Regions from separate parts of the Halanaerobium sp. genome, predicted to be linked through region 2. Evidence: riboswitches for the same ligand, from Rfam matches in the RefSeq annotation. Region 2 holds a riboswitch; each other region holds the start of a gene.
What was found. Region 2 has a riboswitch for S-adenosylmethionine ahead of CI949_RS08910 (O-acetylhomoserine aminocarboxypropyltransferase/cysteine synthase family protein). Riboswitches for the same ligand answer to the same signal wherever they lie in the genome.
Positions count from the first base shown of each region.

Region 1 (3,283 bases), on a different contig from region 2:
AACCATTCTCAGTATCATCTGGTTTCTCTGCTGGCCAGACCTCAAAATAATATTTTTGTGGTTGGTGATGACTGGCAGGGAATCTATGGCTTCCGGGGTGCTGATATCAGTAATATCTTAGAATTTGAGCATGACTATCCAGAAGCTAAAATTGTTAAGCTGGAGCGCAATTACCGCAGCTCCAATAATATTATTTCAGCCTCCAATCAACTGATAAACAATAACAGTCAGAATAAGGTTAAAGAAGCCTGGACTGAAGCTGACGATGGGGCTCCAATTTTTATAGCTCGAGCAGAAAGTCCTCTTGTTGAGGCAAAATATGTCTGTAAGCGGATTAATCACCTTGTTGATTTTTATAATTATAAATTAAGTGATATTGCTATTTTGTGCCGCAGCCATTTTCAATCGATGCAGCTGCAGAATCAGCTGCCAAAGTTTAGAATCCCTCATCAGCTGGTAGGAGGAGTTAGCTTTTTTGACCGCCAGGAAATTCGCTATTTTGTCAATTATCTTAAACTGCTGGTTAATCCTAATGACAGGCTGGCTTTAAAGCGGCTTTTTAGAATTGAGGTTCACGGGGTTGGAGAAATTTTGTTGAGTGAAATTAACAAATATGCCAGAGAGCACAATCTGAAAATTACTGATGTTTTTGAGAGTCCGACTCTTGTTAAGGGAATTGGAAATAACAAGGCGGCTAATATTATTGAATTTCAGCGGCGGGTTATTGACAGCATTTATGATCTGCGGGATGAAAAGCTGGCAATGCATAAAAAGGCTCTTGAGCTTTATCAGCGGGTAGATTTTGATCAAAATGTACTGGCAGAGCTTGACAGTCCAGAAGAGAGAAAAAAATATATGAACATGTTTTTAGAGGATATGGCAGATTTTCAAAAAAATAATCCCGGGCGAGGACTTTATGATTATTTATTGATTAACAAATTGATTTCAGATAAGGATATTAGCGAAGATACTCAGGAAAAGGTCAAAGTAATGACTGCTCATTCAGCCAAAGGACTTGAATTTCCAGTTGTTTTTATTATTGGAGCAGAGGAAGAAGTCTTTCCTCATCTAAAAAGTCTGGAAGAAAAGGCAGCAGGTTCAAATCCCTATGCTGTAGAAGAAGAGCGGAGGCTCTTTTATGTAGCAATGACCAGAGCTGAAAAATTACTCTTTATATCATTTTCAAATCGCAAAGTTTCCGGAGAACAGGGGCAGTACAAGCAGATTGTTCCTTCCAGATTTTTATATGAATTGCCTGAGCAGCGGCTTGATTTTACCAGTGTAGAAAGCAAAAAAGGCGGTTCCGGGATTCAGATGCGAAAAAATGTCGAAGTTATATAGGGCATTGTTCTTTATTTCACTATAACCAGGTACAAAACGGCCGTTTTGTACCTGGTACCAACAAAGTACTTGACAGATTTAAAATTGAGTGATAAACTACTATATAACTTAAAAAGAAAATAAAAATCATCAAGAGCGGTGGAGGGACTGGCCCTTTGATACCCGGCAACCTACTTAAAGTCTTTAGTAAGGTGCTAATTCCAGCATTTCCAGAAGGGAATGATAGATGAGAGGCAATCAAATCCTCTCAGGAGGATTTTTTTCATTTCTAACTGCTCTTGATATTTGGAGCAGTTTTATTATTTTTTAAAGGGTGATTAGTATTGATTAAAATTGAAAATTTAACTAAGCACTATCATGCAGCTCAGGGAAAAGTTGAGGCAATCAATGGACTCAACCTGGAAGTTGCTGATGGTGAGATATTTGGAATGATTGGACCCAGTGGTGCAGGGAAGAGTACTTTGATTAGAATGCTCAATTTACTGGAAGAGCCTACTTCTGGAACTATAAATATTAATGGTACAGATCTGACAGAACTCAGCTCTCAGAATTTAAGAGCTGCCAGGCAGAAGATTGGTATGATTTTTCAGCACTTTAATCTTCTTTCTTCAAGAACTGTCCTGGGGAATGTAGCTTTTCCACTTGAAATTGCAGGAGTGGGAAAAAAGAAAAGACGTCAAAAAGCAAAAGAATTAATTGAACTGGTCGGCCTGGAAGATCGGGCAGATCATTATCCAGCTCAGCTTTCTGGAGGTCAGAAGCAGAGGGTAGGTATTGCCAGAGCTCTGGCAAATGACCCTGATTTACTTTTGTCGGATGAAGCGACCTCATCGCTTGACCCGGAAAGTACTAAATCTGTACTTGAACTTTTAGGCAGAATTAGAGATGAGATGAACCTGACAATTATTTTAATTACCCATGAGATGGGAGTAATTAAAGATATTTGTGATCGAGTTGCTGTTTTAGAGGCTGGAGAAATTATTGAGGAAGGATCAATAATTGATATTTTTTCAAAGCCGCAGAAAGCGCTGACCAAAAAGTTTATCAGTTCAGTTATTGATTTTGATCTGCCGGAGCGCATAGTTAAATATGTTAGAAAAGAAAGACCGGGAGAATTAATTAGAGTTTCCTTTGTGGGAGAAAAGACACATGACCCCTATATTTCTGATCTGGTAAAACATTATTCAGTTGACGCAAATATTTTATATGGAAATATTGATGAAATTCAGGGTGTTCCTTTTGGTACTCTGGTGCTTGATTTAGAAGGGCAGCTGACCAATATTGAGGAAAGTATTGCCTATCTAAAGAGTCAGGATTTAAGAGTTGAGGTGTTGGATAATGTTTAATTTTATTACAGATTTAGCCCGCTACAATGATTTAATGATTAGCGGTTCTTTAGAAACTTTATACATGGTGGCAATGTCATTATTTTTTGCGATAGTAGGAGGAATTCCACTTGGTATTTTAACTACAATCACCAGACAGGGCCATATTTTACCCAATAAACCGTTAAATTTTATTCTTGATGGAATAATTAATATTGGGCGATCGATTCCTTTTATTATTCTAATGGTAGCAGTTATTCCCTTTACCAGAATGATAGTTGGGACTTCAATTGGCACCAATGCAGCGGTAGTTCCACTTTCTCTGGCAGCAATTCCATTTATGGGAAGAGTCACTGATAATGCGATTTTAGAAATTGATCAGGGAGTTGTCGAATCAGCTCAGTCGATGGGAGCCAGCCCCTTACAGATTGTATTTAAAGTTTTATTACCAGAATCACTGCCGGCGATTATTCTCGGCCTGACTCTGACAGCAATTAGTCTGGTAAGTTATTCAGCCATGGCTGGAGCAGTTGGTGGGGGTGGTCTCGGCGATATCGCTATCCGCTATGGGTACCAGCGTTTTCAGCTGGCTATTATGCTGGAGACTATTGTTATTT
Region 1 covers NZ_QBLR01000022.1:19,327-22,609, forward strand. The annotation lists gene CI949_RS04330 (ATP-dependent helicase) at 1-1,341, shown strand, start outside; SAM riboswitch class I at 1,465-1,574, shown strand; gene CI949_RS04335 (methionine ABC transporter ATP-binding protein) at 1,665-2,687, shown strand; gene CI949_RS04340 (methionine ABC transporter permease) at 2,680-3,283, shown strand, end outside.
Region 1: another riboswitch for S-adenosylmethionine. It lies ahead of CI949_RS04335 (methionine ABC transporter ATP-binding protein); the one in region 2 lies ahead of CI949_RS08910 (O-acetylhomoserine aminocarboxypropyltransferase/cysteine synthase family protein).

Region 2 (3,283 bases):
AACCACAGATTTAGAAATGATTGCTGAAATTTTTGCTGCCGAAGGTTTTAATAAAGAAGAAATAGCAGAAGTTTATCAAAGAATTCAAAAATTAGATATAAACTATGACAGCAGTTTTGCTTCCTGTAAAGCTGAATATATTGATCCTGATTTAATTGTAAAAAAAGAAGATGGAAAATTTTATATCGAAGAAAAAAATACCGCTTATCCTACTGTTACTATCAGTTCTTACTATTATAATTTATTAAAAAATCAAGATGATGATATGATTAGTGATTATTTAAAGGAAAAATATCAGGCTGCTGTTTGGCTGATCAAAAGTATTGAACAGAGAAAGAATACAATTAGAAAAATTGCTCAAGCAATTTTAAAAAAGCAGATGGATTTTTTTGAAAATGGTTTAAAAAATTTAAAGGTTTTAACAATGGAAGAAGTTGCTGAAGAAATTGAAATGCACGAATCCACTGTCAGCCGAGCTACGACTGCTAAATATTTACAAACACCTCATGGAGTTTTTAGTTTGAAATTCTTTTTTAACAGTGGTATTGACGGTGTTTCATCAGTTAGTATCAAAGCAATGTTGAGTGAAGAAATTGAGGCTGAAGATAGCTCACATCCACTTAGTGACAGTAAATTAGCTGAAATATTTGCTAAAAAATATGAATTAGATATTTCTAGAAGAACTGTTGCAAAATACAGAAAATCTTTAGGTATTAAAAGTTCACGTCAGCGAAAAAAGAAATAAATTTTACAATTAAATAATGATTTTTTATTCTTAATTAGAGTTAAATTGTATAATTAAAGAAAATTATTTTCTTGACAGGATTACTAATCTATGTTAAAGTTATAAAAAACAATAAAACTTATCAAGAGTGGTGGAGGGATTGGCCCTTTGAAGCCCAGCAACCAGCAGTTAATTTTGCCCGGTGCTAATTCCAACAGAAAGATTTCTGAGAGATAAGGAGCAAGTAAATTACCCACTCCTATATTTACTTAGGAAGTGGGGTTTTTTATTTAGCAATGATTTTATTGTTTTTGAGCAGCTGTATTGGCAAAATTATTTATAATTATTAGTTAAATTAAATTTTGAGCAGCAAAAATTAGAGGAGGAAAATTTAATGAAATTAAAATTTGAAACTTTAGCACTACATGCAGGTTATGAGGCAGACAAAAACAGGAAATCAGCGGCAGTTCCTATTTATCAGACCACATCTTACTTATTTGACAGCACTGAACATGCAGCAGATTTATTTGCTTTAAAAGAAGAAGGAGATATTTATAGTAGAATTCAAAATCCAAGTAATACAGTGCTGGAAAAGAGAATTACAGAACTTGAGGGAGGAGTGGGAGCTTTAGCAGTATCTTCAGGCCAGGCAGCTGAAGTAATTGCACTACTAACTATCTGTAATAATGGAGACCACATAGTAAGCGGCAGCTCTATTTATGGTGGAACTCATAATTTATTTAAACATAGATTCAAAAATATGGGGATAGATGTTAGTTTTGTTGATTCTGAAGATCCTGAATCATTTAAAGCTGCAATTAATGAACGAACAAAAGCTCTCTACATTGAGACTATTGGTAATCCTTCTTTAGCTGTGCCAGATTTTGAAAGGTTGGCAGAAATAGCACATCAGGCAGGAATACCATTAATTGTTGACAATACTTTTGCTTCACCTTATATTTGTAATCCTTTTGAATTTGGGGCAGATATAGTTGTACACTCGACGACAAAGTACATTTCCGGGCATGGTAATTCGATTGGTGGAATTATAGTTGATAGTGGTAATTTTGACTGGGATACTGGTAGATTTCCCGAATTAATTGAACCTGATCCAAGTTATCATGGGGTTAAATTTCAAGAAGAATTTGGTAAAGCTGCCTTTATTACAAAGGCCAGAGTTCAGCTTCTAAGAGATTTAGGTAGTTCTCCCAGTCCGTTTAATTCGTTTTTAACCATCACCGGCCTGGAAACATTAGCTTTAAGAATGAAACAGCATTCCAAGAATGCTCAAGCAGTTGCTGAATTTTTAGAAGCGGATGAAAGAGTTGAATGGGTCAGTTATCCTGGCTTAGAAAGTCATAAATCACATCAGAATGCAAAAAAATATCTTAGCAATGGTTATGGAGGTATGGTTGCCTTTGGTATTAAAGGAGGTAAAAAGGCGGCTGAGAAATTTATTAATAAATTAGAACTTATTTTACATCTGGCTAATGTTGGTGATACTAAATCTTTAGCTATTCATCCGGCAAGTACAACCCATCAGCAGTTAAGTGAAGAAGACTTAATTAAGACGGGAATTTCGCCGGAATTAATCAGACTTTCAATTGGAATTGAAAATATTGATGATATTAAAAATGACTTAAATCAGGCATTAAAAACTGCTCAAGCATAGATTGGAGTGATAAAATTGCCAGTTAAAATTCAAAATGATTTACCAGCAGTAGAGACACTAGAAAATGAGAATATTTTTGTAATGAAAGAATCTAGAGCAACTCATCAGGATATAAGGTCTTTGAAGATTTTAATTTTGAATTTAATGCCTACTAAAATAAAGACTGAAACGCAAATTCTACGTTTGATTTCGAATACACCACTACAGGTAGATGTTGATCTGATGCATCCGGTAACTCATACTTCAAAAAATACAGCAGAAGAACATTTAATTAAGTTTTATAATACATTTGATGAGATTAAGGAAAATAAATATGATGGAATGATAATTACCGGAGCTCCAGTTGAAACTTTTGAATTTGAGGAAGTAGATTATTGGGAGGAACTGCAGCAAATTATGGATTGGAGCCTGCATCATGTTTACTCTACCTTCCATATTTGCTGGGGAAGTCAGGCAGCTCTATATCATCATTATGGTGTGGGAAAATATCCGCTATCAGAAAAAATGTTTGGGATTTTTGAGCATTATAAAAATAAAAAACATATAAAATTGATGAGGGGCTTTGATGATCTGTTTTATGTTCCTCATTCAAGGCATACTGAAATAAGAAAAGAAGATATAGAAGAAGTAGAAGCGTTAAATATTTTATCAGAGTCAAAAGAAGCGGGAATATATTTATTAGAAAGCAGAAATGGTAGACAAATATTTGCTACCGGTCATTCAGAATATGATCGAGAAAGTTTAGCAGATGAATATTTTAGAGATCTGGAAAAAGGAATGGATATTAAAGTTCCTAAAAATTATTTCAGAGATGATGATCCAGATAAAGAAATATTAATGCGCTGGCACAGTCATGCTAATCTCTTGTTTTTTAACTGGTTAAATTA
Region 2 covers NZ_QBLR01000068.1:10,796-14,078, forward strand. The annotation lists gene CI949_RS08905 (RNA polymerase sigma-54 factor) at 1-745, shown strand, start outside; SAM riboswitch class I at 861-964, shown strand; gene CI949_RS08910 (O-acetylhomoserine aminocarboxypropyltransferase/cysteine synthase family protein) at 1,119-2,396, shown strand; gene metA (homoserine O-succinyltransferase) at 2,412-3,283, shown strand, end outside.

Region 3 (3,283 bases), on a different contig from region 2:
TCCTGATGAGTTGCGCGTGATTCTTTCATGACAAATATATTTTCATTTTCTAGGGTTTCTACTGCTGGTAATTCGTCCTGTATTTTAATAGGCATCTCTTCTCACTCCTGGCTTCTTAATTTTGAGCTGCTGCTAAAGCCTGATCTAAATCTACTTTCAGATCTTCAATATCTTCAATTCCAATCGACAATCTAATCAATTCAGGTGAAATACCTGTTTTCTTTAGGTCTTCATCACTTAACTGCTGGTGAGTTGTACTTGCCGGATGGATAGCCAGTGATTTTGCATCTCCAACATTGGCCAAATGAAGAAATAAATCAAGCTGGTTAATAAATTTCACGGCTGCAGCTTTACCACCCTTAATCCCAAAGGCAATCATCCCACCATTTCCATTTTCCAGATATTTTTGAGCATTTTGATAAGAGTCATGGCTTTCCAAACCGGGATAACTTACCCAGTCTACTCTCTGATCAGCTTCTAGAAATTCCGCTGCTGACTGAGCATTTTCCGAATGTCTCTGCATTCTCAAACCTAGAGTTTCCAGACCGGTAATTGTTAAAAATGAATTAAAAGGACTTGGAGCACTACCTAAATCTCTTAAAAGCTGAACTCTGGCTTTAGTTATAAAAGCTGCTTCTTCAAACTCCTCCTGAAATTTAATCCCGTGATAACTTGGGTCAGGCTCTACAAGCCCGGGAAATCTACCAGTATTCCAGTCAAAATTACCGCTGTCAACAATTACACCACCAATAGAATTACCGTGGCCGGCTATATACTTAGTGGTCGAGTGAATTACAATATCTGCCCCATGTTTAAATGGATTACACAAATAGGGAGTAGCAAAAGTATTATCAACTATTAAGGGAATACCTGACTGATGAGCAATTTCTGCCATCCTCTCAAAATCGGGTACAGATAAAGCTGGATTACCAATTGTCTCGACATATAAGGCCTTTGTCTGCTCATTAATTTCCTCTTTAAAACTTTCTGGATCTTCAGAATCAACAAAACTGACATCTATCCCCATATTTTTAAAGGTATGTTTAAATAAATTATGAGTACCACCATAAATTGAGCTTCCACTTACAATATGGTCACCATTATTACAAATAGTTAAAAGTGCAATCACTTCCGCTGCCTGTCCTGAAGAAACAGCCAGAGCTCCTACTCCACCTTCAAGAGCAGCAATTCTCTTTTCCAGGACCGAATTGGTTGGATTCATAATTCTGGTATAAATATTGCCTGGTTTTTTTAAGGCAAATAAACCTGCTGCATGATCTGTGTCATCAAATAAATAGGATGTTGTCTGATAAATAGGAACTGCCGCTGATTTCTTATTCTCGCCCGCTTCATAACCTGCATGTAATGCTAAAGTGTCAAATTTTAAACTCATTTAATTTCCTCCTCTAATTTTCTCTTCTCAAATTAAAAACAATAAAACCAGATGATCAACCTACTGATTACTACTGCCTGTACTACTCATTTCAAAAACAAAATATCCTGCTCTTGAATCAAAAAATCCCACTTCCTAAAAGAAGGAGTGGGTAATTAATTAACTCCTTATCTTTCAGGAATCTTCCTGCTGGAATTAGCACCGGGCAGTAACTAACTGCTGGTTGCCGGGTTTCAAAGGGCCAGTCCCTCCACCTCTCTAGATAAGTTTTATTGTTTTTTATAACTTTAACATAGATAAGCAATTCTGTCAAGTAAAGATTCTTATAAATCAACACTGACCGGCAGTTTTCCTTTTGCTTTAATTTTCCCTAAGATAAAATCTGCAGCTGCTTTCTGACCGGCCGGACTGTAATCATAAGTTGTTATAAAAGCCTGAGTTTTATCAATTAGTTGATAATCATATGGATTACGAAGTGCAAGCACCAGAACATTATTATTTTCAGCCAATTTTTCTGCCAGTTCTGCCTGATATCTATTTGCTGTGGCATTATAGGTGCAGACAATTATTAAATCACTAGCTTCTATTCTCTGCTGATCATCAAAACTTAAAACAGCATTCTTCTGCAGTCGAATATGATCCAGATTTATAATTTCCTTGTTCAAATAGTTGGCAAATAGATTGTTTTTTTCACCTTCATTTTCTGCCAGAGAAACCCTTCCCATTTCAAAATCAATGATAGTCATTTTTTTTCCTTTAATATTTTTTAGAGGAAAGACATTCTCATTTTTTACTAAAGTTAATGATTTTTCTGCTAGTTTTTGTGCAATTTTTTTGTGATTTTTAAAATTAATTTGAGCTGGATCGGCTTTATCTACCTGATCCAGAATAATCCTTTTTGCCTTAAGGCTTAAAATCCTTTTGACAGAGGCATCAATTCTTTTTTCGCTAATCCGGCCAGATTTAACAGCTTCAATTACAGCCTCAATTGCATTTTTCTGCCGCTGATAACTGTGGGAAACCAAAACTGTATCACTACCTGCTTCAATTGTTTTGACTGCACCCTCAACTGTACCAAAAGTATTAACTATTGCCTTCATTTCCATGCAGTCTGTAATGATTAAACCTTCAAATTTAAGTTCATTTCTTAGTAAATCAGTCAAAACTGACTTTGAAAGCGTGGCCGGAATATCTTCTTCTTTTTCAATTGCTGGAAAATACACATGAGCTGTCATTATACTGTCTACTCCAGCCTGAATTGCTTTTTTAAAAGGATATAATTCTACCTGATCCAGTCTTGAGCGCGGATGCTTAATAATTGGCAGATCAAGATGAGAATCTGTATCTGTATCTCCATGTCCCGGAAAATGTTTGGCAGTAGCAATAACTCCCCCAGACTGCAGGCCTTTAATATAGGCTGCACCCAACTCTGCCACCAGCTTTGGATCTCCCCCAAATGAACGGACTCCAATTAATGGATTATCAGGATTATTGTTAATATCAAGTACTGGAGCCAGGTTTACATTTATCCCTAAATTTTTAAGCTCTGAAGCAGTAGATTCAGCTACTTCTGTAGTTAAATCTTGATCATTAGCTGCTCCCAGAGCCATATTGCCTGGAAAATGAGTTGCACCAGCTAATCTGGTCACAGTTCCACCTTCCTGATCTGCAGAAATAAAAAGTGGAATTTTAGACCCTGAACTCAAAGCAATCTGCTGCAGTTGATTTGATAGTTCTGCAGTCTGCTCGGGACTTTCTATATTTCTGCTGAAATAAATTACTCCCCCCACATGATAATTTTCTATCATATCTCTGACTTGACCATTAACTGTTGGAGTTGAAAAACCGACCTGAAATAATTGTCCCACCTTTTCTTCTACAGACATATTT
Region 3 covers NZ_QBLR01000075.1:8,861-12,143, reverse strand. The annotation lists gene metA (homoserine O-succinyltransferase) at 1-95, opposite strand, end outside; gene CI949_RS09415 (O-acetylhomoserine aminocarboxypropyltransferase/cysteine synthase family protein) at 116-1,393, opposite strand; SAM riboswitch class I at 1,558-1,662, opposite strand; gene nagZ (beta-N-acetylhexosaminidase) at 1,717-3,283, opposite strand, start outside.
Region 3: another riboswitch for S-adenosylmethionine. It lies ahead of CI949_RS09415 (O-acetylhomoserine aminocarboxypropyltransferase/cysteine synthase family protein); the one in region 2 lies ahead of CI949_RS08910 (O-acetylhomoserine aminocarboxypropyltransferase/cysteine synthase family protein).